3 linked regions of the Sediminicoccus rosea genome follow. The protein of the gene in region 1 interacts with the protein of each later gene in a pairwise test. Links are inferred from orthologs where the notes say so. Each region holds a gene or a part of one and is shown in the gene's direction. Other genes may lie near its edges. The genes, in order: R9Z33_RS01625, R9Z33_RS16660 and groL.

Region 1 (9,164 bases):
GGTCAGCGCGGACGAGATGGAGATGCAGCGCCTGCTGCAGGGCGGCCGCGTCGAGGGTCGCACCTCGATCCCCGACCCGCGCTCGGAAGTCCTCATCCAGCCGCAGGGCAAGGCCTGGCGCGACTTCCACAACGTGACGCTGGCCTGGGTCGGCGGCATCGCGGTGGGCGGCATGGCGCTGATCCTGATCGCGTTCTACGCCACGCGCGGCCGCATCCGGATCGAGGGCGGGCCGGCCGGCCGCACCATCAGCCGCTTCAACATGCTGGAGCGCGCAAACCACTGGATGGTCGCCTCCTCCTTCATCGTGCTGGGCCTGACCGGCCTGAACCTGACCTTCGGCCGGCACATCCTGCTGCCGATCCTCGGCCCCTATACCTTCGCCGAGGTGTCGCTCTGGGGGAAGATCGCGCACAACTTCGTGGCCTTCCCCTTCACGCTCGGCATCGTCGTCATGCTGCTGCTCTGGGTGAAGGACAACATCCCGAACGGCCGTGACATCGAGTGGTTCAAGATGGGCGGTGGCCTGATCGGCAAGGGCCATCCGAAGGCCGGCCGCTTCAACGGCGGCCAGAAGATGGTGTTCTGGATCACCGTGCTGGGCGGCGGCATCGTCGCGGCCTCTGGCTACTTCCTGATCTTCCCCTTCTGGGGCGAGTTCGGCGTGGCCGACATGCAGCTGGCGCACATCATCCACTCCATCCTCTCGGTGCTGATGGTGGCGGCGATGATCGCACACATCTACATCGGCTCGGTCGGCATGGAAGGCGCCTTCGATGCCATGGGCTCGGGCGAGGTGGACCTGAACTGGGCCAAGGAGCACCACGGCCTCTGGGTCGAGCAGGAGATGGCCAAGGCTCGCCAGGTCGTGGCGCCCTCCGGCGTGAAGCCGGCGGAGTAAGGCCGGCGACCCCTTCGCGGGAGGGCGGTTCTGGGTTACAGGACCGCCATCTTTATCGGGGGTTCCCATGCGTCACATTCAACTTGCGGCCATCGCCCCGGCGATGGCCGTTTTCCTCTCCTTCGGCGCCGCCGCGCAGGACCGTTCGGCCTGGCGGCTCGACCTCGAATCCGGCGCGACCTTCCAGACCAAGAACCAGGTCCGCAACCCCGGCAACACCGGCACGCAGTTCAACATGAACGCGCTGCAGGGCGACCCGGTCTCGCCCTTCTTCCGCGCGACCCTCGCCTGGGACCCGTGGGAGCGGCATGGTTTCCTCGTCGCCTACCAGTATCTGCGCAATGAGGGCTCGGGTACGCTGCTGGGCCCCACCAACTTCGCCAACACCACCTTCGCGCCGGGCGTTCGCACCACGGGTGATTACCGCTTCGACACCTGGCGGGCGACCTATCGCTACACGCTGGTGCAGACGCCCGATTTCCGCCTGCGCGTCGGCCTCACCGGCCTGATCCGCGACGCCGAAATCCGGCTCAGCCAGAACGGGATCACGCGCAGCGATTCCAATGTCGGCTTCGTGCCGCTGCTGCATGCGAGCTTCGACTGGCGCGTGGCGCCGCGCCTCAGCCTGATGGGCGAGGTGGATGGGCTCGCCGCCTCCCAAGGCAGCGCGGTGGATCTCGGCCTGCGCGCCGGCTTCGACCTGACGCCGCAATGGCAGGCAACGCTCGGCTGGCGCATGCTGACCGGCGGCGTGGACAATGACACCACCTACAACTTCGCCACCTTCCAGACCATCACGGCGGGCGTGGCCTATCGGTTCTGACGCGCATGCTTGACGCGCCGCGCCTGGGGGTTTGAAAGGCCCCCATGCGCATCATCGGCCTCGCGGGATGGAGCGGCGCGGGCAAGACCACGCTCCTCACCCGGCTCATTCCGGAACTGCGGGGGCGCGGGCTTCGCGTCTCCACCCTCAAGCACGCGCACCACGCTTTCGACGTGGACCAGCCGGGCAAGGATTCCTTCGAGCATCGCGCGGCCGGCGCCTCACAGGTGCTGGTCGCCTCTGCGAAGCGCTGGGCGCTGATGACCGAACATCGCGACGCGCCGGAACCGGCCCTCGCGGAACTGCTCACGCATCTCTCCCCGGTGGACCTCGTCATCATCGAGGGCTTCAAGCGCGAGGCGCATCCGAAGATCGAGGTGCACCGCGCCGCCAACGGCAAGCCCTGGCTGCACCCGGAAGATCCGCGCATCGGCCTGGTGGCGAGCGATGTAGCCCCACCCCCGGGCGCCCCCGCCTGGGTGTCGCTGGACGACATCCCCGCCATCGCCGATGCCGCGCTGCGCCTCGCGGTGGACTATCGCTGAGCCATGGCGCAGCTCTCCGATGACTGCTTCGCCTTCGGGGGACCGCTGCTCACGGTGGAGCAGGCGCAGGCGCTGATCCTGGAGCGCGTGACGCCGCTGCCGGGCGCCGAGGAGGTTCCGCTGCGCGCGGCGCTGGGTCGCGTGCTCTCTGGCCCGTTGCGGGCGCAAACGCCGCTGCCGCCCTTCTTCAACTCGGCGGTGGATGGCTATGCCTTCCGCCATGCCGATCTCTCGCCCGATGGCGAGACGCGCCTGACGCTGGCCGGCCGCATCGCCGCCGGGCATTCCGGCGGCATGGTCGCCCCCGGCACCGCCGCCCGCATCTTCACCGGCGCGCCCATGCCCGAGGGCGCGGACACGGTGATGATGCAGGAGGATGCGCGGCTGGAGGGTGATGCGCTGCTGCTGCCGCCCGGCCTCAAGCCCGGCGCCAATGCCCGCCCCGCCGGCGAGGATGTGTCCCAGGGCAGCGAGGCCCTGCCCGAGGGCCGCCGCCTGCGCGCGCCCGAGCTCGGCCTTGCCGCGGCGCTCGGTTTCGCGACGCTGCCGGTGCGGCCGCTGCTGCGCGTGGGCGTCTTCTCCACCGGCGATGAGCTGGCCTCGCCCGGTGCCGCGCTCGGCCCGGCGCAGACCTTCGACAGCAACCGCTTCACGCTGATGGCCATGCTGGCGCGCCTGCCGGTGCAGGTGACAGACCTTGGCATCCTGCCCGACGACGCGGCCGAGACGGCGCGCGCGCTGCATGCCGCCGCCGCCACGCAGGACCTGCTGGTCACTTCCGGCGGCGTCTCGACCGGTGAGGAGGATCACGTCCGTGCCGCGATCGAGGGTGCGGGCAAGCTCGTCTTCTGGCGCCTCGCGGTGAAGCCGGGGCGGCCGGCGGCGATGGGCGTGGTGCAGGGCGTGCCCATGGTGGGTCTGCCGGGCAATCCTGTCGCGGCCGTCGTCACCTTCCTGCATCTGGTGCGGCCGCTGGCGCTGCGCCTCGCTGGTGCGGCGCCCGAGACGCTATTGCGCGTGCCGGCCGTCAGCGGCTTCGCCTATCGCAAGAAGCTGGGCCGCCGCGAATATGTGCGCGTGACGCTCGCGGAAACCGAGGCAGGTCTCGTCGCCCAAAAATTCCCGCGCGAGGGCGCGGGGCTGCTCACCTCGCTCACGCAGTCGGACGGCTTCGCGGAACTGCCCGAAAGCGTCACGGAACTGGCGCCCGGAGCCCCCATCCGCATCCTCCCCTTCGCCGCGATCTTCTGATCTAATTCCCCTCCGCAAAGGGGAAACGCGATGACCGACCATGTGCTGACCGAGCGCCACGGCGCCGTCATGACCATCCGCCTCAACCGGCCGGAGAAGAAGAACGCGCTGACGCGCGACATGTATCGCGGCATGGCGGCCGGGCTGCACGCCGCGGCCGCCGATGAAGCGGTGCATGTGGTGCTGTTGGCCGGCGGCGCGGATTTCACCGCGGGCAACGACATCGGCGACTTCGCCAAGGCCGGTGAGCGTGACCCGAAGGACCCCGGTGCCGCCTTCGATTTCCTCGAGGCGATCCTCGCCTTCCGGAAGCCCGTCGTCGCTGCCGTGCGCGGCAATGCGGTGGGCATCGGCACCACCATGCTGCTGCATTGCGACGTGGTGGTGGCCAGCGAGACGGCACGGCTCATGATGCCCTTCACGCGCCTCGCCCTCTGCCCCGAGGCCGGGTCCTCCCTGCTCATGCCCGCGCGCGTCGGCCCCGCCATCGCCAATTGGTGGCTGTTGGCGAGTGCGGGCTTCAGCGGCGCGGATGCGGCGGCTGCGGGCCTCGCCACGCGGGCCGTCGCGGATGACGAGGTGGAGGCGACGGCGGCGCAGATGGCCGCCACGCTGGCCGCGCTCCCGCCCGGCTCGGTGCAGGAATCCAAGCGCCTGATCCGCGCGCCGCACATGGAGGCGGTGAAGGCCGCGATGGCGGCCGAGCGTGTCAGCTTCGGCGAGCGGCTGCGCAGCCCGGAGGCGCAGGCGGCGTTTGCGGGATTCCTCAAGAAGGCGAGCTGAGGCCTTTGCGAGAGGGCGCTGCCCTCTCGCGCTCTCGCGCCGACAAACTCAGTTTCTTGGATCTTCTGTGTGATGAAGGTGCAGGAAACTCAAGTTTCCTGCCGGTCAGCCCAAACACCCTGCCGCCAGCGCGGCGAAGGCCCGCGCCCGGTGGCTATGCCGCGCCTTTTCCTCCGGCGTCATCTCGCCGAAGGTCAGCGCAGCGCCATCGGGCACGAACATCGGGTCATAGCCAAAGCCATTCCCGCCGCGCGGCGGCGCCACCCAATGCCCGGCGCAGATCCCCTCGAACGCCTCGCTGTGGCCATCGGGCCAGGCCAGCACCAGCACGGCGACGAAGGCGCAGCGGCGCCGCGCGCTGCGATCCTCCGCGGCGATGCGCGCCATGGCAGCGGCATAGTCGCGCGTGCCGTCCGGCTGCATGGCCCAATCCGCCGTATAGACGCCAGGCGAACCCCCAAGCGCGGCCACGGCCACGCCGCTGTCATCGGCCAGGGCCGGCAGGCCGGTGGCGTGCGTGGCGGCCAGCGCCTTGATCCTGGCATTCTCGATGAAGGTCGTGCCCGTCTCCGCCGGCTCCGGCAGGCCGAGCGCGCCAGCCGAGGCCAGCTCCAGGCCATGCGGGGCCAGCAGCGCGGAAAACTCGCGCAGCTTGCCCGCATTGTGGCTGGCAAGGACCAGCCGGCCCGGCGCCAGCTTCCTCACAGGCCGACGGCGACCTTCTGGGCGGCGACCAGCTGCGCCACGCCGTCCCGCGCCATGTCCAGCATCGCGAGGAACTGCGCCTCGCTGAAGGGCGCTCCCTCGGCCGTGGCCTGCACCTCGATCAGGTTGCCATTGCCGGCGAGCACGAAATTCGCATCCGCATCGGCCGTGCTGTCCTCGGCATAGTCGAGGTCGAGGATCGCCTCGCCGCCCGCGATGCCGCAGGAGATGGCGGCGACATGATCGGTCAGCGGGATGGCGCTGAGGATGTTGTTGCGCTTGGCATGCTGGAAGGCCAGGTGCAGCGCGACCCAGGCGCCGGTGATGGCCGCGCAGCGCGTGCCGGCATCGGCGTTGATCACGTCGCAATCCAGCGTGACGGTCATCTCACCCATCGCCTTGCGGTCGGTCACGGCGCGGAGCGAACGGCCGATCAGGCGCTGGATCTCCTGCGTGCGGCCGGATTGCTTGCCGCGGGCCGCCTCGCGGTCGCCGCGGGTATGGGTGGCGCGGGGCAGCATGCCGTATTCGGCCGTCACCCAGCCCAGGCCCTGGTTCCGCATGAAGGGCGGCACGCGCGCCTCCAGGCTCGCGGCGCAGAGCACCTCGGTGTTGCCCATGCGGATCAGGCAGGAGCCCTCCGCATGCTTGGCGATGCCGGTCTCGATGGAGATGGGGCGCAGGGCGTCGGGGGCGCGGCCGGATGGGCGCATGTTCGGGCAATCCTCAGGTTTCTGGGGCCGCAATAGGCAAAGCGCGGCCCGCTGACCAGGGGCCACCCTTTGGGGCACCCTTGGGGGGCCGCCCGGGAAAGGTTGACCAATGCCCCCCGGATAACCAAGCTATCGCCAGCGATGCACACCCCCATCAAGACACCCCTCTTCGCGGTGCCGAGTATCGCCACCAGCGCGTTGGACCCCCGCTCGACCGCCGTGCTGCGCGAGCTGGTGGAAGTCTATGTCGCGACGGGCGAGCCCGTGGGCAGCCGCACCCTCTCCCGCCGCCTGCCGCTGAACCTCTCGCCCGCCTCCATCCGCAACGTGATGGCCGATCTTGAGGAAGCGGGGCTGCTCTACGCGCCGCACACCAGCGCCGGCCGCCTGCCGACGCAGCAGGGGCTGCGCCTCTTCGTGGATGGCCTGCTGGAATTCGGCGACCTGGCCGAGGAGGAGCGCGCCGAGATCGCCGCCCGCTGCGCCGCGCATGGGCGCTCCCTGCAGGACACGTTGGCGGAAGCCGGGCAGATGCTCTCGGGCCTGGCCGGCGCCGCGGGCCTGGTCGTGGCGCCGAAGGGTGAGGCGCCGCTGCGCCATATCGAATTCGTGCCGCTCGGCCCCGGCCGCGCGCTGGTGGTGCTGGTGCAGGGCGATGGCCGCGTGGAGAACCGCGTGATCGAGGTGCCGCCCGGCCTGCCGCCTTCGGCGCTGGTGCAGGCGGGCAATTATCTCAACGCCCGCCTCTCCGACCGCACGCTGGACGAGACGCGCGCCAATGTGATGGCCGAGATCGCCGCCAACCGCACCGCGCTGGACGCGCTGACCACCCAGGTGGTGGAGGCGGGCATGGCGACCTGGGCGGGCGGTGGCAGCGGCTCGCTCATCCTGCGTGGCCAGGCGCGGCTGCTGGAGAACATGGAGAACCTGGCCCGCGTGCAGGAGATCCAGGCGCTGTTCGAGCGGCTGGAGGCGCAGGAGACCACGCTCAAGCTGCTGGAACTGGCCCAGCGGGGCGAGGGCGTGCAGATCTTCATCGGCGCCGAAAGCGGCATCTTCTCCACCGCGGGGCTTTCCGTGGTGGTCGCGCCCTTCCGCAACGCGCAGGAGAAGATCGTGGGCGCGATCGGCGTGATCGGGCCGTCCCGCATCAATTACGGCCGTGTGATCCCGGTGGTGGACTACACGGCCCGCGTCATCGGCCGGCTGCTGGGTTGATCCGGCGCCGCCACGCGCCTACCTCTGAGGCATGAGCGAACAACCCAACCCTTCCCCGGCCGAAGCCACGCCGGAGACCCCTGACGCGCCCCCGCCCGCCCCCACGCCGGAGGAGCGCATCGCCGCCCTCGAGGCCGAGCTGGCCGAGATGAAGGACCGTTGGCTGCGCGCCGAGGCCGAGGTCCAGAACGTCCGCAACCGCGGCAAGGACGAGGTGGAGAAGGCGCGCAACTACGCCGTGCAGAAATTCGCCACCGACATGACGGAAGTGGCGGAAAACCTGCGCCGCGGGCTCGATCTTCTGCCCAAGGCGGAGGAAGGCGAGGCCGAGATCATCGGCAAGATGCGCGGCGGCTTCGAGGGGGTGGAGCGCTTCCTGCTGCAGCGCCTCGAAACCCACGGCGTGCACCGCAAGCCGGCCGAGGGCCAGCCCTTCGACCCCGAGCTGCACCAGGCGATGAGCGAGGCCCCCGCGCCGGAAGGCGTGGAGCCCGGCACGGTGCTCCAGGCATGGACCAGCGCCTGGACGCTGAATGGCCGCCTGCTGAAGCCCGCCATGGTGGTGGTGGCCGGCAAGGGCTGATCCTGCCTCTGGCATGATTTTCGCTCCGCCGAGGGGTGCGGCGCCGGATTCTCCGGTTTCTGCCGCGCCTTTCAGCAGGAGTGAGCCCATGCCCCTGTCCCGCCGCCTCATCCTGGGCAGCGCGCTCGCCGCGCCTGTCACCCTCGCGGCGCAACCGGCCTGGCCCAGCCGCCCGGTGCGCGTGATCAATCCCTATTCCCCCGGCGGCACCACCGATGTGGTGATGCGCCTGATGAGCGAGCGGCTGGAGCGCGCCTTCGGCCAGCCCTTCGTGGTGGAGGCGCGGCCGGGCGCCGGCGGCTCGGTCGGCACGGCGCAGGCGGCGCAGGCCGCGCCCGATGGCCACACCCTGCTCATCACCAACACCGGGCCGCTGACGGTCGCACCCACGCTGATGGGCAATATCACCTATCGGCCGGAGAGCTTCACCTTCATCACCATGTTTGGCGGCGCGCCTATCGTCTGCGCGGTGCGTGCGCAAAGCCCCTACCAGACGATCCAGGACTATGCGGCCGCCGCCCGCGCGCGGCCCGAGGGCATCAGCTTCGGCAATTCCGGCGCCGGCTCCATCGGGCATCTCGCCGGCATGCTCTTCGAGCAGGCGGTGGGGGTCAGGCTGCTGCATGTGCCCTTCCGCGGCGCGCCCGAGGCGCAGGCGGCGGTGCTCTCGGGCGACGTGACCTCGCTCTGGGATACGATCGGCGCGCATGCGGGCTCGGTGCGGCAGGGCGCGCTGCGGGCGCTGGCCTTCACCAGCGCCGAGCGCATCGGGATCTTCCCGAATGTGCCCACGGTGCGGGAATCGGGCTTCCCATCCGTCGTGGCGAACAACTGGTTCCTGCTGGCCGGCCCCGCCGGCATCCCGCCGGCCATCGCCACGCGCATCAACGAAATCTGTCAGGCCGCGATGCAGGAGGCCGTGGTGCGCGAGCGCATGGACGCGCTGGGGCTCGCCTCGCTCGGCAACATGAGCGGGGCGCAGATGCAGGCCTTCGTGGTGGAGGAAACGGCACGCTGGGCGCCGGTGGCGCGGGCGGCTGGATGATGGGGGAGCGCTCGCGCGCTCCCCGTCTCGATCAGATGTAGTGCTCGGCCAGCGGCTCGAAGCCGTTGAACTTCTGGCTGGCATAGGTGGTGACGTAGGCGCCGGTGGCCAGAAGCTCCACGCGGTCACCGGCCGTCAGCGCCATCGGCAGCCGGTAGTTGCTCTTCTCGTAGAGCGTGTCCGTGCTGTCACAGGTCGGGCCCGCGATGGTCACGGGGCCGTCGCTGCCGCCGTCATGCGGCGTGCGGAAGGCGTACTTGATCGACTCGCCCTCGGTCTCCGCCAGGCCACCGAACCGGCCGATATCGAGATAGACCCAGCGCACCGGGTCATTCTCGGCCTTGCGGCTGACCAGCACGACCTCGCTCGAGACCACGCCCGCATCGGCCACCAGGAAGCGGCCGGGCTCGATCACGATCTCGGGGATCGCATTGCCGAAATGCTCGGCCATGGCGCCCATGATCGCGGAGCCGAAATCGTCGATCTCGGGCACTTCCGCCTTGTAGCGCACGGGGTAGCCACCGCCGAGATTGACCATGCGCACCTTCACGCCAGCATCGGCGAGGTCGGTGAAGAGCATGGCGACCTTGGCGATCG
Region 2 (9,255 bases), 3.1 Mb from region 1 along the record:
ACCGCTCTCGTTCCTGCTGGACTTCCGCGTCACGTTGTGCCGAGTGGACGTTCGCCGCCACGACGAGAGTGAAGCGGCGAACCTTCTGGTCCTTCCAGTGCCCGTCCCAGTGCTTCAGGAAGTCGTCCGACCACTCCTTCAGCTCGCCCTTGTCCACGGCCGCGTAACACTTGCACGAGGCGACCTCGATAGTGCCGTCCTGGCGACGTGCGAGGACATCGATGCCGTATTGAAGCTGGCGAGCTGTGCGATAAAGGGTAGCGCTGACGACCCCCGGCTCCTTGTCCAAGAGAGAGACCGTCATTGCCTCGAACCCGTCGGAGGGCATCTCGTGAAAGGGCACGGGAAGGTGCCGGTTTACGCGAATCGAGGGCATCTAGACGAACCATACCGCCCCGGGGACGCATGCGGAACATGCGGATAGGTGGTTAGTGCTCGCGCGCAGACCTGTGTCGAAGCGGAAGCCTTAATCTGCAGCTGACCGATGACTAGATCAGCTTTTTGTGCCCTTAGTTGGGGCGACCATTCGACGAGCGCCCACATCGAGGGAGATCGGCGCTAATGTCGGCTCGGCATTCCGCGAGAGCACGACCATGATCCGAACGTCCCCGGCGACTTGACGCCATGGCCTTCGACGTTGCGGTTCAGCTTCGACCCTGGCCGGCCCGTTTACCGCTTGCGCCGATGTCCCCAGTATTGAGCGGTTGCCGTCAGCCTTACGGCAGCTTCTACGATGGCAGAATAACGTAGAAGGCTTTCGACTCTTGGCCAACTTTGGACAATGTCGGGAAGGCGGCCTGACTTATCCGCATTCGGAGCAGGTCATTAGCCCGCGTTTCTGCCGCTTTGTTTCGATCGAGTAGCCGCAGCGCAGGCAGTTGGCACCGTCGTCGCCTGCGTCGAACGGGTCAGCAATGCGCCTCGTCGGCGTATAGGGCGTCTCTTGGTGAGGCCTCCCGCGTCCCTGGAGCGTTGCAACGACTGGCTCCCCTACGCTCGGCAATGGCGCCCCTCCGGTCTCCACCGATGGCAACTCCTCCTTGGCAACGATGTGTCGGACCGGCTTTGCCGATTCAGCAGCCATCGGCTGGACCGGCACAGCACCCGCGGCGGTCTGCTTTGCGAGGAAGCTGCCGTCCCAGGGCGCAGCGCGAACACGCGTGTCGACGTGGCGTGGCCGGTCCTTCATCGTTGCGTTGGACCGAACGTGCACAACCTCCACGACCCTGCTGCCCGAAGTCCCGGCGCGACCTGGTATCGTCAGTTGTTCGCGCCGGCCTGAAGCCTCCGGCTTGTTGCCTTTGAAGCGGGCGAAGACGCGATCTTCTTCGTTCATGTAGGTTGTGTTCCGAGGGAAGGCGGCGCGCTGACGACGGTCGTCACACTTAGTCTGCGAGTACGGATTCGCCTCAATTGAAGTTCGCTACGGCGGCCCGATTTCTGCGCCTCACGGCGAGGTCCCCAACGCGAAGCATCGGCGCAATACCTTGGGTGGAGTGCGCTGTTTTGCGGTCCCAGAATTCGACCGGTTGCCGGTCGCAATGCGCAACCGTCCCGCGTATCTCGACAAAGAATTATCTATATTTCAGTAACTTAAGGCTTGTAGACTAAATCGCCCAAGTCCCGAGTTTCGGAGATTTTCGGGCCTCCGGAGAGAGATTTCCGAAGTTGTTGCGTTCTCCAACCGTCAAGCCAACGCGGCAAAACCCCAGGAGACCTGCGGTTCACGGCGCTACCAGGGAAGGGAAAATGTGAGGTTGGAAAACCGACTGGAGCAGCGGTGGGAACCGGAATCCAACCTTCGCTGGCGTTCGTGAGACGCGTCTCGCCCACTGAGTCACCGCGTCCCGTGTGTTGGATCCTCGCAGTGCCCGTGCCCGAAGTCGGCCAACGTCTCGATGATGCGACACTCGCCTACGACTCCGCCTTCGCAGCTCGTCGCCATGCGCTGAAGCTCCGCGCGCAGCGCCGAGAGCCGCCGTAGCCGCGCGTCGATCTCGCCAATCTGCGCGGTCGCAAGCGCATGCGCCTGACCGCAGTCGGCGTCTGGCCTGTCCGCGAGGTCGAGCAGTGCGCGGATGGCCTCGCTCTCGAACCCCAGTTCTCGGGCGTGGCGAATGAACCCAAGGCGGCGCAGATGCGCAGCGCCGTAGGCTCGGTGTCCACCCTCGGTTCGGCTTGGCGGCGGGAGCCACCCCTCCTGCTCATACCACCGGATCGTGGTTGGCTTGACGCCGGTGGCGCGCGCGAGGTCTCCGATCGAGAATGTCGCGCTCACTTCCGGTCGGCCTCATGCTTGGCAAGAAAGCGTGCGAAGGCGGCCAGGGCCTTCTCGCTGGCATGGTGCTCAAGCCCCTCGGCATCGGCTTCCGCCGTCTCCGGGTCGAGTCCCACCGCCAGCAGGAAGCGGACGACCAATTCGTGTCGCGCCCGGGCCGCGGATGCCACCGCCTGGCCGGCGGGCGTCAGGAAAAGCCCGCGGTAGGGTTTGGTCTCCACCAGGCCGTCGCGCTGTAGCCGCGCTACCGTCGCGGCGACCGTCGCCTGGGCAACACCCATGCGTCGGGCAATATCCACGGCACGCGCCTCGCCTTCCTCCTGAAGGAGGTCGGCGATCAGCTCAACGTAGTCTTCGGCAATGGCCGAGCGGTCGGCTTCGCGCTGCTGCGTGAAGCGCGCTGCGTGATCTTCCGGGGGCGGGAGGGAACGTGGCGAGGCGCGAGGCATGCCTGACATTAGCGCCTCCGCTTGACATCAGCCATAGCCCGATCACTATGATTTAGCAGACACTAAGTTTTGGAGGACGAGCGTGAACCCGCCATCCGAGGTTGCCGCGCCACCCGCACCGGCCGGCCTGCCGAGCCTGCCGGAGGTCCACCGCTCGGTTACGGTGCCCAACGCAGGCGGTTTCCTCCGCAAGCTCTTTGCCTTCATGGGTCCGGGCTATCTGGTTGCCGTCGGCTACATGGACCCGGGCAACTGGGCGACCTCGCTCGCCGGCGGCTCGGCCTTTGGCTACACGCTGCTGGCGGTCGCACTGACCTCCTCGCTGATGGCGATCCTGCTGCAGGCGCTGTGCGTTCGCATCGGCGTCTCGACCGGCCGTGATCTGGCGCAGCTCTGCCGTGAGCGGTTCCCGAAGGTGGTCGCCTATCCGCTGTGGCTCTTCGCCGAGATCGCGATCTGCGCCACCGACCTGGCCGAACTCATAGGAACTGCCATCGCGCTCGAACTGCTGTTCGGGATCCCGCTGCTCTACGGCGTGTTCCTGACCGCTTTCGACGCCTTCCTGATCCTGTGGCTTCAGAACAAGGGCGTGCGCTGGCTGGAGGCGCTGATCTTCGGCTTCATCGTGCTGATCGTCGGCTGCTTCGGCATCCAGATCGTGCTCTCCGACCCGGACTGGGCGGCGGTGCTGAACGGCTACATTCCCGCCGTCTCGATCGTGACGAACCAGACGCAGCTCTACATCGCCATGGGCATCCTCGGCGCCACGGTGATGCCGCACAATCTGTACCTGCATACCGCCGTCGTGCAGTCGCGGTCATGGAACCTCGACGAGGCCGGCAAGCGGGAGGCGATCAAGTTCGCCACCATCGACAGCACGCTGGCGCTGACCCTGGCGCTATTGATCAACTCGGCGATCCTGATCACCGCGGCCGCCACGTTCCACGCCAGCGGCAATACCGAGGTGGCGGAGATTGGTGAGGCCTATCAGCTGCTGACGCCGCTGTTGGGCGCCGGCATCGCGGCCACCGCCTTCGGCGTGGCGCTGCTGCTGTGCGGGCTGAACGCCACCGTCACAGCCACCCTGGCAGGGCAGGTGGTGATGGAGGGCTTCCTGCGGTTCCGCCTGCCGCCTGTGCTGCGGAGGTTGGTAACCCGGCTGATCGCCATCATCCCCGCGGTGATCGTCACCTGGATGTATGGGGCGTCCGGCACCGCGCAGCTGCTGATCCTCAGCCAGGTGATCCTGTCGATCCAGCTGCCCTTCGCGGTGATCCCGCTGATGCTGTTCGCGCAGGACCGAAACCGCATGGGTGTCTTCACGGCACCGGCTTGGCAGCTCGCGCTTGGCTGGGCGACGGCGGCGGTGATCGTCGGGCTGAACATGAAGCTGTTGTTCGACGCTGCTTTCGGAGACTGACGTCAACGCGTTGCAACGGAGATGACCCATGGTGCGGCGAAGAAGCGTTCTTGCGGTAATGCTCGCCTTCCCGCTGATGGAGCCGGCGCGACGGGCATCCGCAGCGGGAGATCTCTCGCGTCAGGACCCCATCACCGTCGTCGTGGAACTCGGACGCCCCGACGGCCGCCATGCATTCGAGCCCAACCGGCTGCGCTTCGAGACCGGGAAGCTGTACCGGCTCGTACTGCGGAACGTGAGCAGCGATCCTCACTACTTCACCTCAGACGAGTTCGCGGCGCGGATCTTTACGCGGAAGGTCCAGGTCACCCAGCGGCAACCCGATGGGCGGGAGGTGACGCTCGCCGAGTTCAAGGGCTCGATCCGCGAGATCGAGGTCTATCCCGGCCATGCTGCCGAATGGTGGTTCGTCCCGGTCGCGACAGGGCGCATCACGGACCTCCGCTGCGGCATCGTCGCTGCCGATCGTCGCACCCATGCCGAGCACGGCATGGTCGGCGAAATCCTCATCGAGTAGCGGCTCGCAGCCACCTTCAGGTTGCGAACCCGCGACATGGGATCATCTCTGATAAGCCGATTGACCTTCCCCTTGAGGCAAGGTGCAGGTTCAGCAGAACGGAGAACACCCATGACATCACGGCGCTCGCTGCTCACCACCGCCCTGCTCACGGCGCTGCCGATCCCCGTCCTTGCCCAGCGCGTCATGCGCATCAGCGTCTGGCGCGACCCGAATTGCGGATGCTGCACGGGCTGGGTCGCGCATCTGCGCGCCGAGGGCTTCACCGTGTCGGACCAGGTGGTGCCCTCAGTCGCCCCGGTACGGCGCCGTCTCGGGACGCCCGCCGATCTGCTGTCGTGCCACGCGGGCGAGATCGAGGGCTTCGTGCTCGAAGGCCATGTGCCCGCCGCCGCCATCCGCCGCCTGCTGGTCGAGCGCCCCGAAGGCGTTCGTGGTCTGGCTGTACCGGAGATGCCGGTCGGCTCCCCTGGCATGGAAGTGCCCGGCGCGCCTGTGGACAGCTACGACGTGATCGCGTTCGGCAGCGGCCCGCACAGGCCCTTCATGCGCTTCAACGGGCCGAACCCGGCCTGAGGCAGGCGAGGAGACAAACCGCGCTCCCCGCCGAACGCGCATCCGGCGGGCATTGGCCCGTCCTTGGTGACGGATGGTAAGCAGTACCGCTCGCCCCCTGCAGGTTCAGGGGGTCTGGCAGCAGTCCTCAGGCGAGCGCGGTCGGCGCGAACAGGATGCCGTGCGGGGAGCGTCCGACGCGTATCGTCCTGACGGCGCCGCTGCGCGGGTCAAGCGTTGCGATGCGCCCGGACCACCGCAGCGTTGCCCAGATCAAGCCATCCGCGTCAAAGGTCAGGCAGTCCGGCCCGCCGCCGATTTCGTGAACGCGCTTGACCTCAAGCGTCTCCGGGTCGAGCGCGGTAATGCGGCTGTCGACACGCGATGTCACGTACACCAACCCATTCTGCGGCGCTTCGAACACAGCGTGGGCGCCGCGGCCGACGGTGATGCGCCGGTCTGCCTGACGGGTCACCGGATCGATGACCGCGACGAAGTCCCCGCCCATCACGCCGACCAGGATGCGTCCGCGATGCCAGAGGATGCCGGCGGGTTCCCGGCCCACATCGGCACGCCACGCTTCGGTCCTGGTGTCGAGATCGATCGCGATCGCGGCGTCATCGCCCTGGAGCGTGACGAAGGCGTACCGGGAATCCGGGGAGAAGGTGACATGGCTTGGCTTCCGGCCGGCCTGAAGCCGGCCTTCGAAGCGCAGCTCGGCACCGTCCCAGCCGTAGATGTCCACCTGGTTGCGCCGCAGGCTGGTGACGACCAGCCGACGCCCATCCGGCGTAAAGCCGAGGTTGTAGGGGTTGCTGATCGGCTCCCGCCGCCGCACCTCGCCGGTGCGCGGGTCGAGGAGGAACATCTCGTTGGCACCCGAATCGCCGACCAGGATGAGGTCGCGCGCAGGCGTCAGGACCAGGTGGTGCGGTTCCCGCAGGACCGGGACGCGACGCTGGTCTCCGCTGCTCGCCGGGTCCAGCACCTGCACATTCGCATCCAGTGAGTTCAGCACGAACAGAGAGCCGGAGGGCCTCGGCGCGATGGCCCGCGCCAGCGGCTGGCTCTTCGCCGTGCTCGTCCCGGCAATCAGCGGCGCTGCCAAGGCGGCACCCACCAGAAGTCGGCGGCCGAGACGGGTTTCCTGGGGATCGAACTGTCGCACGGCCGATGTCCTGGCGCTGGGGGGAGGCAGTGTTTCCGAACATCACCGCCGGGGCGCAAGCAGAAAAGCGCGCGGCCAGGATCCCGCGGGGCACACGCTGTCCGGTTCCCGGGGAAATCGCATCAGGAAGCAAATCACCCCTTGAACCTCTAGTCGCTGGAAGTCCCATAACGTCTGTCGGGACCATTGGACGTATATCATGGGCGCAGCGACGAAACTGACCTGGCGGGTGGAGGGCATGGATTGCGCCTCCTGCGTCGCCAAGGTGACCAAGGCCGTGGAGCGGCTGCCCGGCGTCTCCGCCGTCGAGGTCAACCTGATGGCCGAGCGGCTGACGCTGGATCTCGACCCTGCCGGCAGGCCGGAGGCGGTCGAGGAGCAGGTCACGGCACTCGGCTACGTGGCAAAGCGGCTCGGTGGTACGGTGGCGGCCCCGCCCGTGGGCGCGGCGCTGGCCGCGTGTGGCCATGACCACGATCACAGTCACGGCCACAAGCACGACCAGGGTCACGACCACGCGCCCGCCGCGGCCAAGGCCGCGGCCCCGGAGCCCGCCGGCCATGGCCACAGCCACGCTGACCATGACGACCCCGCCGACGCCACGAAGCCCTGGTGGGCGACGGGCAAGGCGAAGCTCGTCTGGCTGCTCGGCGCGCTGGTCGTCGGCGCCTATGCGCTCTCCCTCGTCCTGCCTGAACGGCTGACGTATCCCCTGTTCCTCGCCGCTACCGCCGTCGCGCTGGTGCCGTTCGGCCGGCGCGCCTGGGCGCTGGCCCGTGCCGGCAGTCCGTTCAGTATCGAGACCCTGATGGTGACCGCGGCCGTCGGCGCGACGGTGATCGGGGCCGCCGAGGAGGCCGCGATCGTCGTGCTGCTCTTCGCGGTCGGCGAATTACTCGAGAACGTCGCCGCCGGCCGTGCCCGCGCCGGTATCCGTGCGCTGGCGAGCCTGATGCCGCGGGTTGCGCAGCGCATCCGCGCCGACGGCAGCACAGAGGAAATCCCCGCCGACCGCCTTGCCGTCGGCGACCTGGTGCTGATCCGCCCAGGCGACCGCGTGCCCTGCGACGGTATCATCGAGGAAGGCACGTCGGCGCTCGACGAAAGCCCGGTGACCGGTGAAAGCATTCCCGTTGCCCGCGGACCCGGGGAGGCGGTGGTCGCCGGCTCGATCAACGCCGATGGCGCGCTGCGTGTCCGCGTGACGCGCGCCGCCAGCGACAACACCATCGCCCGCATCATCCGCATGGTGGAGGAGGCGACCGCCTCGCGCGCCCCGACGCAGCGTTTCATCGAGCGGTTCTCCGAATGGTGGACGCCAGGGGCGATGATCGTCTCGTTGCTGGTCATCGTCATCACGCCCTTCGCCTTTGGATGGGACTGGAGCACGAGCCTCTATCGGGGCCTCGCGATCCTGCTGATCGCCTGCCCCTGCGCGCTGGTCATCTCGGTGCCGGCCGCGATGGCCTCGGGGCTGTCGGCGGGTGCTCGACGTGGTCTGCTGGTCAAGGGCGGCGCGGCGCTGGAGGCGATCGGCGCCGCCCGCACCGTGGCCTTCGACAAGACCGGCACGCTGACCGAAGGCCGGCCCAAGGTCACCGACATCCTCGCTGCCGACGGCCGCAGCCCGGAACAAGCACTCGCCATCGCATCTGCGGTGGAGCAGGGCTCCGCCCATCCCCTCGCCAAGGCAATCCTGGCTGAGGCGGCGGCGCGGGGCATCGCCGTGCCGCCGGCGAGCGCGCAAGCGGCGATCCCTGGCCGCGCCGTGACGGGGACGGTGGATGGCGTCGCCGTGTCCGTCGGCAGCCCGCGCCATGCGCGTGAGGCGAATGCCACGCTCGGCGTGCTCGAGGCGGCACTCGATCGCCTGGAAGGCGAGGGCAAGACGGTCGCGGTGGTGCTGGCCGATGGCGCCGTCGCCGGCCTGATTGCCCTGCGCGACGAGCCGAGGGCGGACGCGGTGGCCGGCATCGCGGCGATCACGGCGCTCGGCGTACGCCCCGTCATGCTCACCGGAGACAACCGCCGTACCGGCGAGGCGATTGCCATCTCGCTCGGCCTCGACGCCAAGGCGGAGCTGCTGCCAGACGACAAGCTGCGCGAGATCGGCAAGCTGCGGGAACGCGGCAGCGTCGTCATGGTCGGTGACGGGATCAACGACGCGCCGGCCCTCGCGGCGGCTAATGTCGGCGTGGCCATGGGTGGCGGCACCGATGTGGCGTTGGAGACCGCGGATGCCGCGGTGCTGAAAGACCGCGTGATGGGCGTGGCGGAACTGATCGGCCTGTCGCGTGCGACGATGGCGAACGTCAAGCAGAACGTCGCGGTCGCCGTGGGCCTCAAGGGGGTGTTCCTGGTGACGACGCTGATGGGCATCACCGGGCTGTGGCCGGCGATCCTCGCCGATACCGGTGCCACGGTGCTGGTCACGCTGAACGCGCTGCGGCTGCTGCGCTGGGCGCCGACGGCACGCACGACAGCGTCGTCATGACCACGCCGTTCGACCGCCCACGCGGCGCAGCCATCCTGGCCGTGCACGTGCGACCGATCATCTCGGCGCACACCGTCAGGGGGGATTCGGCTGAGGAAGACCTTCGAATGAAAGCCCTGAGACCGAGCTTGTTGATGGCCGCGATCTTTCTCGCCTGGCGCGCGATCGTCGGCGTTCCGGCAGCCGCACAGGACGTCGAGGCCGGCGGTCTGCTGCTCACGGGCGCCTGGACCAAGGCGGCCGAGCAGGATCGGGACCTCTCCTACGCCTTCGTCACGGTCCGCAACCGTGGCCAGGAACCTGACCGGCTCCTCGCTGCCTTCTCACCCGTGGCCGCGGCAGTCGAGATCCGCGTGCCCGATCCTGCCGTCGCC
Region 3 (9,381 bases), 4.6 Mb from region 1 along the record:
TGCCGGCCGCCGGCCAGGGCATCGTCGGCATCACCACCCGCGCCGACGATGTCGAACTGCGCGAATTGCTCTCCGGCATCGAGGATCGCGAGGCGGCCGCCGTCTCCAAGGCCGAGCGCGCGCTGCTGGCGGCGCTGGACGGCTCCTGCCGCACGCCGATCGGCGGGCATGCGCGGCTGCTGCCGGATGGCACGCTGCGGCTGACCGGGCTGGTGGCGCGCGAGGATGGCAGCTTCCTGCTCAAGCGCGAGATCGAGGGCGCGGCGGAGGATGCGGCGCGGCTCGGCACCACGCTCGGCGAGGAATTGCGGGCGGACAGCCCGGCCGACATCTTCGGCTGAGATGACCGGGCACGTCCCCCGGGGCGTTCTCGTCACCCGGCCCGAGCCGGGCGCGGCCGAGACCGCCAGCCGCCTCGCTGCCCTGGGCTTCACGCCAGTCCTCGCGCCGGCGCTGCTGCTGACCCCCCGCCCGCTCGCCCCACCGGCCCATGCCCAGGCCCTGCTGCTGACCAGCCGCGCCGCCGCGCGTGCGCTCATCCCCTGGCCCATCCCCGTGCTGGCCGTCGGCGCCGCGACGGCGGAGGCGGCGCGCGCGGCGGGCTTCGCCGATGTGCGGGCGGCCGGCGGCGATGCGGCGGCGCTGGCGGAACTCTGCGCCGCGACGCTGCGCCCGGCGGAGGGCCCGCTGCTGCTGGCGGTGGGCGCGGCCTATTCGCTCGACCTCACGGCCCTGCTGCGGGCGCGGGGTTTCCGCGTGATCCGCCGCGTCGTCTATGCGGCGCGCGAGGCGCCTTCGCTGCCGGAGGCGGCGCGCGATGCCATCGCGGCCGGTCAGGTGTCACACGCCATGTTCTTCTCCCCGCGCAGCGCCGCGTGTAGCGTGGCGCTGCTCGCGGGCACCGGGCTTGGCGCGGCGCTCCAGGGCATCGAGGCGCTGGCCATCAGCCCGCGCGTGGCGGCGGCGCTGGAGACGGTGCGCTGGCGACGCATCCGCGTGGCGCGGCGGCCCGACCAGGACCATCTCTTGGAGTTGCTCCCATGACCCGCAAGCTCGATCCCGCCTGGGTGGCACTGCTGGGGGCGGGGCTGCTGCTGGTGCTGGCCATCCTCTGGTTGCTCGGCGGCCGCACGCCCCCCGCGCGCACGGATGCCCGCGTGGCGATGGCTGAGGCTGCCATTCAGCAACTCGCCGCGCGGCCCGTGGTGGAGCCGGTCGCCCTGGAAGCCGCACTGACCCGCCTGGCCGCCGCCGAGGCGACCATCCGCCTGCTCAGCGACCGTCCGGCGGGCGACCCGGTGGCGCTCGCCGCGCTGGAGCGGCAGGTCATGGCCAATCGCACGGCGGGCGAGGCCGCCCTGCAGGAGCGCATCGCCGCGCTGCAGACGGCGCTCGGCCAGCGCATCACCGAGGCGGCGGCAGCGGTGGAGGCGGCGGGTACCGCGCGGCTCGACCAGCGCGCGGCGGCGCTGGATGCGGCCGTCACGGGCCGCATGGCCGATGCTACGGCGCGGCGGGAGGCGGCGGAGCAGGCGCTCACCGCGCGCGTGGCGCATCTCGACCAGGCGCGCCTGGCGGGCGAGGCGAGCCTCGGCCAGCGCGTGACCAATCTGGAGACCGGGCTGTTGCAGCGGCTGGCCGCGCTGGAGGCGCTGGTCGCCCAGCGCGTGGCCGCGATCGAGGCGCTGGCGGCGCAACGCCTTGCCCCCGTCGAGCAGGCCCTGCAGCGTCTCTCCGCCGCCGAGGCACGGACCGAGCGGCTGGCGGCCATTGATGCCCTGCGCGCGCTGCTCGATGCCGGGCAGCCCCTGGCGCCGGCGCTGGCCCGGCTCGGCCAGCCCGCGCCGCCCGCCCTCGCGCGCTTCGCCACCAGCCCGCCACCGACCGAACCGGCGCTGCGCCTCGGTTTCGAGGAGGCGCTGCGCCAGGCGCGCGCCGCCGCGCAGGAGGGGACGCTGCCGCGGCTGAACAGCCTGCTCACCATCCGCCGGGGCGAGGAGGTGGTCTGGGGCGACGCGACCGAGGCCAATGTGGAACGCGCCCGGCGCGCGCTGGAGGCGGGCGATGTGGAGGGTGCGCTCGGGCATCTCGGCCGCCTGCCCGAGCCGCTGCGCCAGGGCATGCGCGCCTGGCTGGAGGAGGCCCAGGCCCTCGCCCAGGCGCGCTTCGCCCTGCGCGCCCTGGCCGGCGGCTGATGCGGCTGGTCCTCAAGCTGCTGCTGGTCCTGCTGGCGGGCTTCGCCGGCGTGATGGCGCTGATGGATCTCGGCGGCAGCGTCGAGATCCGCCATGGCGACCTCTGGATCGGGCTGCCGCTGGCCGCTGGCATCCTGGCCGCGGCGCTGGGCTTCCTGCTGCTGCACGCGCTGCTGCGCCTGTGGTCCTGGCTGCTGGCCTGGCCAGCGCGGCGCCGGCTGCGCCTGGAGCGGCAGCACCGGGCCGAGGGCGAATTGGCGCTGACCCGCGCCCTGGTGGCGCTGGCCGCCGGCCGGGCGGAGGCCGCGCGCATCGAGGTGACGCGCGCCCGCCGCCTGATGGGGGACAGCCCGCAGCTCCTGCTGCTGGCCGCCGAGGCCGCCCGCGCCGAGGGGGACGAGGCCGCCGCCACCGAGGCCTTCGAGGCCCTGGCGGCACAGCCCGAGGCACGCTTCCTGGGGCTGCGCGGCCTGCTGCGGCAAGCCGAGGCGCGGGGCGATTGGGACGCCGCGCGCGAGATTGCGGCCGAGGCGCAATCGGCCGAGCCCAGCGCCGAATGGCTGCGCGCCGAGCGTTCGGAGGTGGCGCGGCGCCGGCAGGATTGGGGCGAGGCGCTGGCATTCTCGGGCGCCGACGGGCCCCGCGCGGCGCTCAGCCTGGCGGCCGCCCTGCAGGAGAAGGACCCACTCCGCGCGGCCGAACTGGAGCGCCAGGCCTTCCTGGCCGAGCCGGGCTTCGCGCCGGGCGTGATCGCCCATGCCAGCCGGCTGCTGGACACCGGGCACCCGCGCCGGGCGCGCGGCGTGCTGCAGCAGGGCTGGAACGCCGCGCCGCATCCCGGCATCGCGGAATTGCTGCTGGGCCTGGACACGGACCGCATCCGCCGGGTGCGGCTGGTGGAGGAATTGACCCGCCACACCCCGGCCCATCCGGAGAGCCGGCTGTTGCGTGCGCGCATCGCCTTCGAGGCCGGGCTGACTGGCCGGGCGCGGCATGAGCTGAACCTCTGGCGCGAGACCGGCCAGGCCGACCGGCGCTGCTACGCCCTGCTGGGCGAGGTGGAGCGCGCCGAGCACGGGCCGGATGCGGCGCGCGAGCGCGAGGCGGGCTGGCTGCGCGAGGCGGCGGCCGCGCCGGTCGAGCCGGTCTGGCGCTGCGGGCATTGCGGGGCGGAGCATTCGGCGTGGAAGCCGCTTTGTGGGGCCTGCGGGACGGCGGGTGCGATCACCTGGAGCGGGGCCGCCCGCTAAGCCCCCAAGCTCGCCGAACACATCAGGTCAGGCCGAACCCTGACGAATCCGGCCGCACCGCGGCCGGCGCCGCCCAACTGCCCGTGCGGCCAAGCGCACCCGTCGCGCGGCGAAGCCAAGCGGCCGGAGGCCGCGCCCGGCGTCTGAGGGCGTCAAAAACTTCGCCCGGCGCTTGAGGGCATTAATGCAACAAAAACACCCCGTTCGCGTATTTCAGGTCCGCCGGGCGGATCAGCGCCGCGCTCGCGACTCGAACGGAATGCAGCGGCCCCTCGATCTCGCGCTTCCAGAAGTCGAGGAAGCGGGTGAGTTCGGGGAAACTCGGGGCCAGGTCGTGCTTTTGCCAGATGAAGGTCTGCAGGACGCCCGGGTGGTCGGGCATGTGGTAGAGGATTTCCGCGGTGGTGAGCCTCCAGTCCTTCTGGCGGACCATCGGGGAGAGTACATCCAGCATCAAGCAGCCTCCTTCGGGGTCGTTTTCCAACCCGCGGGACCGGCTGATCCTCCTGCCGGCCCGTCCGACGGGCTGGTCACGTCATGAGGCTGACATGATCGGAAGCGGCTTCGCCAGAAAAATCTTCTGTTGATTCAGCGGATTAGCACTCGCACTCAGAGAGTGCTGCCATCTGTCTTGACTCTGCCTGAGGCCAAGCCTAAGTCGCTGGCACTCCTCGCCAGTGAGTGCCAACAGGCGCCGCACGCGGGGAGGTTCCCATAGCCTGACTCATCAGGAGGAAAGAACCGACATGAAGTTCCGCCCCTTGCACGACCGCGTTCTCGTTCGCCGTATCACGGCCGAGGAAAAGACCGCGGGCGGCATCATCATCCCCGACACCGCCAAGGAGAAGCCGCAGGAAGGTGAAGTCCTGGCCGTCGGCGCCGGCACCGTGAATGAAGAGGGCAAGGTCCGCCCGCTCGACGTGAAGGCGGGTGACCGCATCCTGTTCGGCAAGTGGTCCGGCACCGAGGTGAAGGTCAACGGCGAAGAGCTGCTGATCATGAAGGAATCCGACGTGATGGGCATCGTCGAGGCCTAAAGGCCCGAACGACCATCGCTTTCAACCCCATATGAGGTGATCAAATGGCTGCCAAAGACGTGAAGTTCGGCGCTTCCGCGCGCGAGAAGATGATTCGTGGCGTGGACATCCTGGCCGATGCCGTGAAGGTGACGCTGGGCCCCAAGGGCCGCAACGTGGTGATCGACAAGTCCTTCGGTGCGCCCCGCATCACGAAGGACGGCGTGACCGTCGCGAAGGAAATCGAGCTCGCCGACAAGTTCGAGAACATGGGCGCCCAGATGGTGCGCGAAGTGGCCTCGAAGACCAACGACACCGCCGGTGACGGCACGACGACCGCGACGGTGCTGGCCCAGGCCATCGTCCGCGAGGGCGCCAAGGCTGTCGCCGCCGGCATGAACCCGATGGACCTCAAGCGCGGCATCGACAAGGCCGTGGCCCAGGTCGTCTCGGAGCTCGAGGCCAAGACCAAGAAGATCACCACCTCCGCCGAGGTCGCCCAGGTCGGTACGCTTTCCGCCAATGGCGAGAAGGAAATCGGCGAGATGATCGCCTCCGCCATGGAGCGCGTCGGCAATGAGGGCGTGATCACGGTCGAGGAAGCCAAGAGCATCCAGACCGAGCTCGACGTCGTCGAGGGCATGCAGTTCGACCGCGGCTATGTCTCCCCGTACTTCATCACGAATGCGGAGAAGATGATCGCGGAGATGGATCAGCCCTACATCCTGATCTTCGAGAAGAAGCTCTCCCAGCTCCAGCCGATGCTGCCGCTGCTCGAGGCCGTGGTGCAGAGCGGCCGTCCGCTCGTCATCATCGCCGAGGACGTGGAAGGCGAGGCCCTGGCCACGCTGGTGGTCAACAAGCTGCGTGGCGGCCTGAAGATCGCCGCCGTGAAGGCGCCGGGCTTCGGTGATCGCCGCAAGGCGATGCTCGAGGACATCGCGATCCTGACCGGCGGCCAGCTGATCAGCGAGGACCTCGGCATCAAGCTCGAGACCGTCACGCTGGCGATGCTGGGCAAGGCCAAGACCATCCGCATCGAGAAGGAGAACACCACGATCGTGGATGGTGCCGGCTCGAAGGACGAGATCAACGGCCGCTGCGAGCAGATCAAGGCGCAGATCGAGGAGACCACCTCGGACTACGACCGCGAGAAGCTGCAGGAGCGCCTGGCGAAGCTCGCCGGTGGCGTGGCCGTCATCCGCGTCGGTGGCAGCACCGAAGTGGAAGTGAAGGAGCGCAAGGACCGCGTGGACGACGCGCTGCACGCGACGCGCGCCGCCGTTCAGGAAGGCATCGTTCCGGGTGGTGGCACCGCGCTGCTGCGCGCCTCGACCAACCTGGGCAGCCTCAAGGGCCTGAACAGCGACGAGCAGGTCGGCATCGAGATCGTCCGCAAGGCGATCCAGGCGCCGGTCAAGCAGATCGCCACCAACGCCGGCAAGGACGGCGCGGTGATCGCGGGTGAAGTGCTCCGCTCGGGCGAGTGGACCTTCGGCTACGACGCGCAGCTCGACGAGTACAAGGACCTGGTGGCCGCCGGCATCATCGACCCGACCAAGGTCGTGCGCACGGCGCTGCAGGATGCGGCCTCGGTCGCCTCGCTGCTGATCACCACGGAAGCCATGGTGGCCGAGCGTCCGGCGAAGGCCGCGGCGCCCGCCGGTGGCCCCGGTGGCGGCATGGGCGGCATGGGCGACATGGACTTCTAAGTCCAGGTCACCTCGGTTCGCGTAACGGGAGGGGCGGTCCGCAAGGGCCGCCCTTTCTTTTTGCGCGCCACGCGTCCGGTGCATGGCAGAAGGCCTGCCGGTTTTGTTTGACTTCCCCCGGCCGATCTGCGCTTGTGCTCCCACCTTCGTCTTGCCGTGCCGACCCCAGAAGCTCTCTTCAGACCCGCTGGATGTGTACCCGCCGGACATCGCGTGCCCCTGCCGGGAAAGGTGTGGGCGTGAAGCGCATGTCCTGCGAAGTCCGGCTGGAGTGGGTGATAATGCGCCGGAGATTCCCGCGCGCATGCTTTTGGAGAATAAGCGGATGGCTTCTGGCACCGTGAAGTGGTTCAACGCGACCAAGGGTTACGGCTTCATCTCGCCGGCCGGTGGTGGCTCCGATGTGTTCGTGCACATCACGGCGGTTCAGGCCGCCGGCCTGCAGGGCCTCAAGGATGGCCAGCAGATTTCCTACGAACTGGCGGAAGAGCGCGGCAAGACGTCCGCGGTCAACCTCAAGGCCAGCTGAATTCGACGGTCCCACGGGACTGTCGAGCCGAAAGGGCGCCCCTCACCGGGCGCCCTTTTTTGTTGCGCCATGCGGAGGTTTCGCCGCGATGCCCGGATGAGGTAGGATCGCCCCATGGATCAGCCTGCCCCCCACCCCTATCGCGACGGATTGCCGCCCGCACCGCCAGGGCCCCCGGAGGGGGAGCAGCATGCCCTGCTGAGCCGTGCCGAGGTGCCCTTCCTCACAGGCCTCGCGCAGGGGCCGGTGTTGCCGCTCGCGGTGGTCATCGGGCTCATGGCGCTGGGCGTCACCGGCCCTGCGCTGCTTGCGGGCGGCGTGGCCGCGCTGGGGGCTGGCGCCGTGGTCGCGGCGCTCGCGCGCTACTTCGCCGTGCTCGGCGCCACCGAACGCTACGCGGCCGAGCGCCGCCGCGAGGAGGAGGAGACCGAGACCTATCCCGAGCGCGAGCGCTGGGAGGTGGCGGCCGTGCTGCATCGCTACGGGCTGCGCGGCGACACGCTGGCCCGCGCGGTGGAAGCGATCGCCGCCGACAAGCGCCGCTGGGTGGACTTCATGATGCGCTTCGAACTCGACCTCATCGAGCCGCAGCCGGCGCGTGCGGCGCAGGAGGCGGCGGCGCTGGCGGTCGGCCAGGCGCTGGGCGGACTCCTGCCCCTGCTGCCGCTGATGCTGCTGGCCGCGCCGGGCGCCTGGCCCTCGCTGCTGCTCACGCTCGGCGGCGTGGCGGCGGCGGGCTGGCTGCTGGCCCGCGCGGAAGGGCAGGTGGCCGCGGGTGGCGCACTGCGCGCCGCGCTGCTGACAGGCGGCGGCGCCCTGGCCGCGCTGGCGCTCATCGCGCTGATCTGAATCGGTTTTTCCGGCGGAGCCGCAAGGAAGGCTTAACCGGCCCCGGCGCTATCTTCCCTTGGAAGAGAGTGCCATGCCCCATCCGCCGCGCCTGAACCTCCCGCTTCTGTGCCTGGGCACCGCCCTGGCCGCGGCGCTGATGCTCGGCCTTGCCTGGCTGCCGGCGCCGCCCTGGGCTCTCCTGCTGGTCCTGCCGCTCGGGCTGCTCGGCTGGTGGGCCTGCCGCCTGCGCCGTGAGGGCTCGCTCTGGCGGCAGGTGATGGCCGCCACGCCCTATCGCGTCGCCATCTACGCGCCCGATCAACGCCTGGTCTGGCACAATGGGCGGCCCGAGCAGGGATGGACGCGCCGCGTCGCGCCGCTCGGCCCACGGCCGCATCTGGGCGCCGTGATGCAGGCGCTGCTCGCCCATCTGCCGCCCCATGAGCGCGCCGCCGAGATGGCCCGCCGGATGGGGAAGCACGCCCGCGCCGATGGCGAGCCCTTCGAGATCCTCACCGCCGAGGGCCATTGGGAGCGCATGCGGCAGACGCGCCTGCCGGGCGGCGAGGTCGCGGTCTTCGCGGTGGACATCTCCGCCGTGAAGCGCGGCGAGCTGGCCCTGGCGGAATCCGAGGGCCGCCTGCGCGCGCTGCTGGAGATGGCGCCCGTCGGCATCTGGCAATTGGATGACGAGGGGCGGACGATCTTCGCCAATCGCCGCCTGACGGCGCTGTTCGGCGCCCAGGCCCCGCCGGCGCTGGCGGAATCCGGCCTCGTGCTCACCTCGCCCGCCGATCCGGAGGGTCCCTTCGGCTTCAGCACGGAGGTGGAGAGCGAGGCGCAGCTCGCCCTGCCCTGCCAGACGGAGCGGCGCCTGCGGATCACCGCCTCGCCCTGGCTTTCGGCCCAGGGGCTGCGGGGCTGCATCCTCTCCGTGGTGGATGTGACGCCGCTCAAGGCCGCGCAGGAGCGGATCGAGCATCTGGTCGAGCGCGACCCGCTCACCGGGCTGATCAACCGCGGCACCTTCCGCGCGGCCCTGCAGGAGATGCTGGCCGCCGAGCAGCGCGGCGTGCTGGTGCTGGTGGACCTCGACCAGTTCAAGGCGGCCAATGACCGCCACGGGCAGGCGATGGGCGATGCGCTGCTGGTGGAGGCCGGGCGGCGGCTGCGCGAGGCGGTGCGCCCCGGCGACCTGGTGAGCCGGCTGGGCGGGGATGAATTCGCCGTCCTGGCCTTCGGCGCCGGGGCGGAAAGCGCGGCCCCGCTGGCCGAACGCCTGCGTCAGGCGCTGCGCCGGCCGATCGAGATCGGCGGCACGGAATTGCCGCTGTCCGGCAGCCTGGGCGTCGCCTGCGCGCCGGAACACGGGCAGGAGGCGGACCAGCTCCTGCGCGCCGCCGACCTCGCGCTGTTCGAGGCGCGGGCGGCCTCCGGCGATGCGGTGGCGCTGTTCGAGCCCGCGCTGCGTGCGCGGGCCGAGCAGCGGGCGGAGCTGCGGGAGGCATTCGGCGAGGCGCTGGTGGGCGGCGAGCTCGAGCTGCATGTGCAGCCGCAGCTCGACCTCGAGAGCGGACGGCTGATCGGCGCCGAGGCGCTGATCCGGTGGGACAGTGCGCGGCTCGGCCGCAGCGTGCCGCCGGCGGAGCTTCTCGTCGCGGCGGCGGAATCGGGGCTGATGCTGCAGCTCGACCGCTTCGTCCTCAACCGCGCGGTGGCCTTGCTGGCCGGCTGGGGCGCGCGGCCGGAGGCGCCGGCGCATCTTGGCATCAATATCTCCATCGCGACGCTGCATGACCCGGCCTTCGCCACCGAGGTGGCGGAGGCGCTGGCCGCGGCCGGGGTGGA

What was found.
Region 2: the proteins of R9Z33_RS01625 (region 1) and R9Z33_RS16660 interact in binary tests that used the Escherichia coli proteins (3 or more experiments, as listed by UniProt). The link is inferred for Sediminicoccus rosea from one-to-one orthologs.
Region 3: the proteins of R9Z33_RS01625 (region 1) and groL interact in binary tests that used the Escherichia coli proteins (3 or more experiments, as listed by UniProt). The link is inferred for Sediminicoccus rosea from one-to-one orthologs.

What each region holds. Positions count from the first base shown.
Region 1 is NZ_CP137852.1:331,069-340,232, forward strand. Bases 5,985-8,746 are described here. They hold R9Z33_RS01625 (nucleotide exchange factor GrpE), read left to right. Parts: upstream 5,985-6,970; coding sequence 6,971-7,522; downstream 7,523-8,746. Other genes in these bases: hrcA (heat-inducible transcriptional repressor HrcA), read left to right, coding at 5,985-6,939; R9Z33_RS01630 (Bug family tripartite tricarboxylate transporter substrate binding protein), read left to right, coding at 7,611-8,567; R9Z33_RS01635 (type III PLP-dependent enzyme), read right to left, coding at 8,599-8,746. Also shown: R9Z33_RS01585 (formate dehydrogenase subunit gamma), read left to right, coding at 1-901; R9Z33_RS01590 (hypothetical protein), read left to right, coding at 1,005-1,724; mobB (molybdopterin-guanine dinucleotide biosynthesis protein B), read left to right, coding at 1,769-2,269; R9Z33_RS01600 (molybdopterin molybdotransferase MoeA), read left to right, coding at 2,273-3,520; R9Z33_RS01605 (enoyl-CoA hydratase-related protein), read left to right, coding at 3,551-4,303; R9Z33_RS01610 (non-canonical purine NTP pyrophosphatase), read right to left, coding at 4,409-5,008; rph (ribonuclease PH), read right to left, coding at 5,005-5,721; more of hrcA, read left to right, coding at 5,863-5,984; more of R9Z33_RS01635, read right to left, coding at 8,747-9,164. UniProt on the Escherichia coli protein: Participates actively in the response to hyperosmotic and heat shock by preventing the aggregation of stress-denatured proteins, in association with DnaK and GrpE. It is the nucleotide exchange factor for DnaK and may function as a thermosensor.
Region 2 is NZ_CP137852.1:3,432,664-3,441,918, reverse strand. What follows is about bases 2,126-4,978. They hold R9Z33_RS16660 (Nramp family divalent metal transporter), read left to right. Parts: upstream 2,126-2,809; coding sequence 2,810-4,147; downstream 4,148-4,978. Other genes in these bases: R9Z33_RS16650 (DUF411 domain-containing protein), read left to right, coding at 4,776-4,978; R9Z33_RS16655 (cupredoxin domain-containing protein), read left to right, coding at 4,206-4,664; mntR (manganese-binding transcriptional regulator MntR), read right to left, coding at 2,275-2,727; R9Z33_RS16670 (MerR family transcriptional regulator), read right to left, coding at 2,126-2,278. In the rest of the region: R9Z33_RS16680 (hypothetical protein), read right to left, coding at 1-343; R9Z33_RS16675 (hypothetical protein), read right to left, coding at 803-1,336; more of R9Z33_RS16670, read right to left, coding at 1,838-2,125; more of R9Z33_RS16650, read left to right, coding at 4,979-5,240; R9Z33_RS16645 (YncE family protein), read right to left, coding at 5,368-6,387; R9Z33_RS16640 (heavy metal translocating P-type ATPase), read left to right, coding at 6,587-8,881; R9Z33_RS16635 (copper chaperone PCu(A)C), read left to right, coding at 8,878-9,255. UniProt on the Escherichia coli protein: H(+)-stimulated, divalent metal cation uptake system. Involved in manganese and iron uptake. Can also transport cadmium, cobalt, zinc and to a lesser extent nickel and copper. Involved in response to reactive oxygen.
Region 3 is NZ_CP137852.1:4,933,708-4,943,088, reverse strand. What follows is about bases 3,871-6,849. They hold groL (chaperonin GroEL), read left to right. Parts: upstream 3,871-4,526; coding sequence 4,527-6,173; downstream 6,174-6,849. Other genes in these bases: R9Z33_RS23775 (VIT1/CCC1 transporter family protein), read left to right, coding at 6,817-6,849; R9Z33_RS23780 (cold-shock protein), read left to right, coding at 6,499-6,702; groES (co-chaperone GroES), read left to right, coding at 4,192-4,482; R9Z33_RS23795 (usg protein), read right to left, coding at 3,871-3,899. Also shown: hemC (hydroxymethylbilane synthase), read left to right, coding at 1-341; R9Z33_RS23810 (uroporphyrinogen-III synthase), read left to right, coding at 343-1,044; R9Z33_RS23805 (hypothetical protein), read left to right, coding at 1,041-2,195; R9Z33_RS23800 (heme biosynthesis HemY N-terminal domain-containing protein), read left to right, coding at 2,195-3,445; more of R9Z33_RS23795, read right to left, coding at 3,627-3,870; more of R9Z33_RS23775, read left to right, coding at 6,850-7,551; R9Z33_RS23770 (putative bifunctional diguanylate cyclase/phosphodiesterase), read left to right, coding at 7,625-9,381.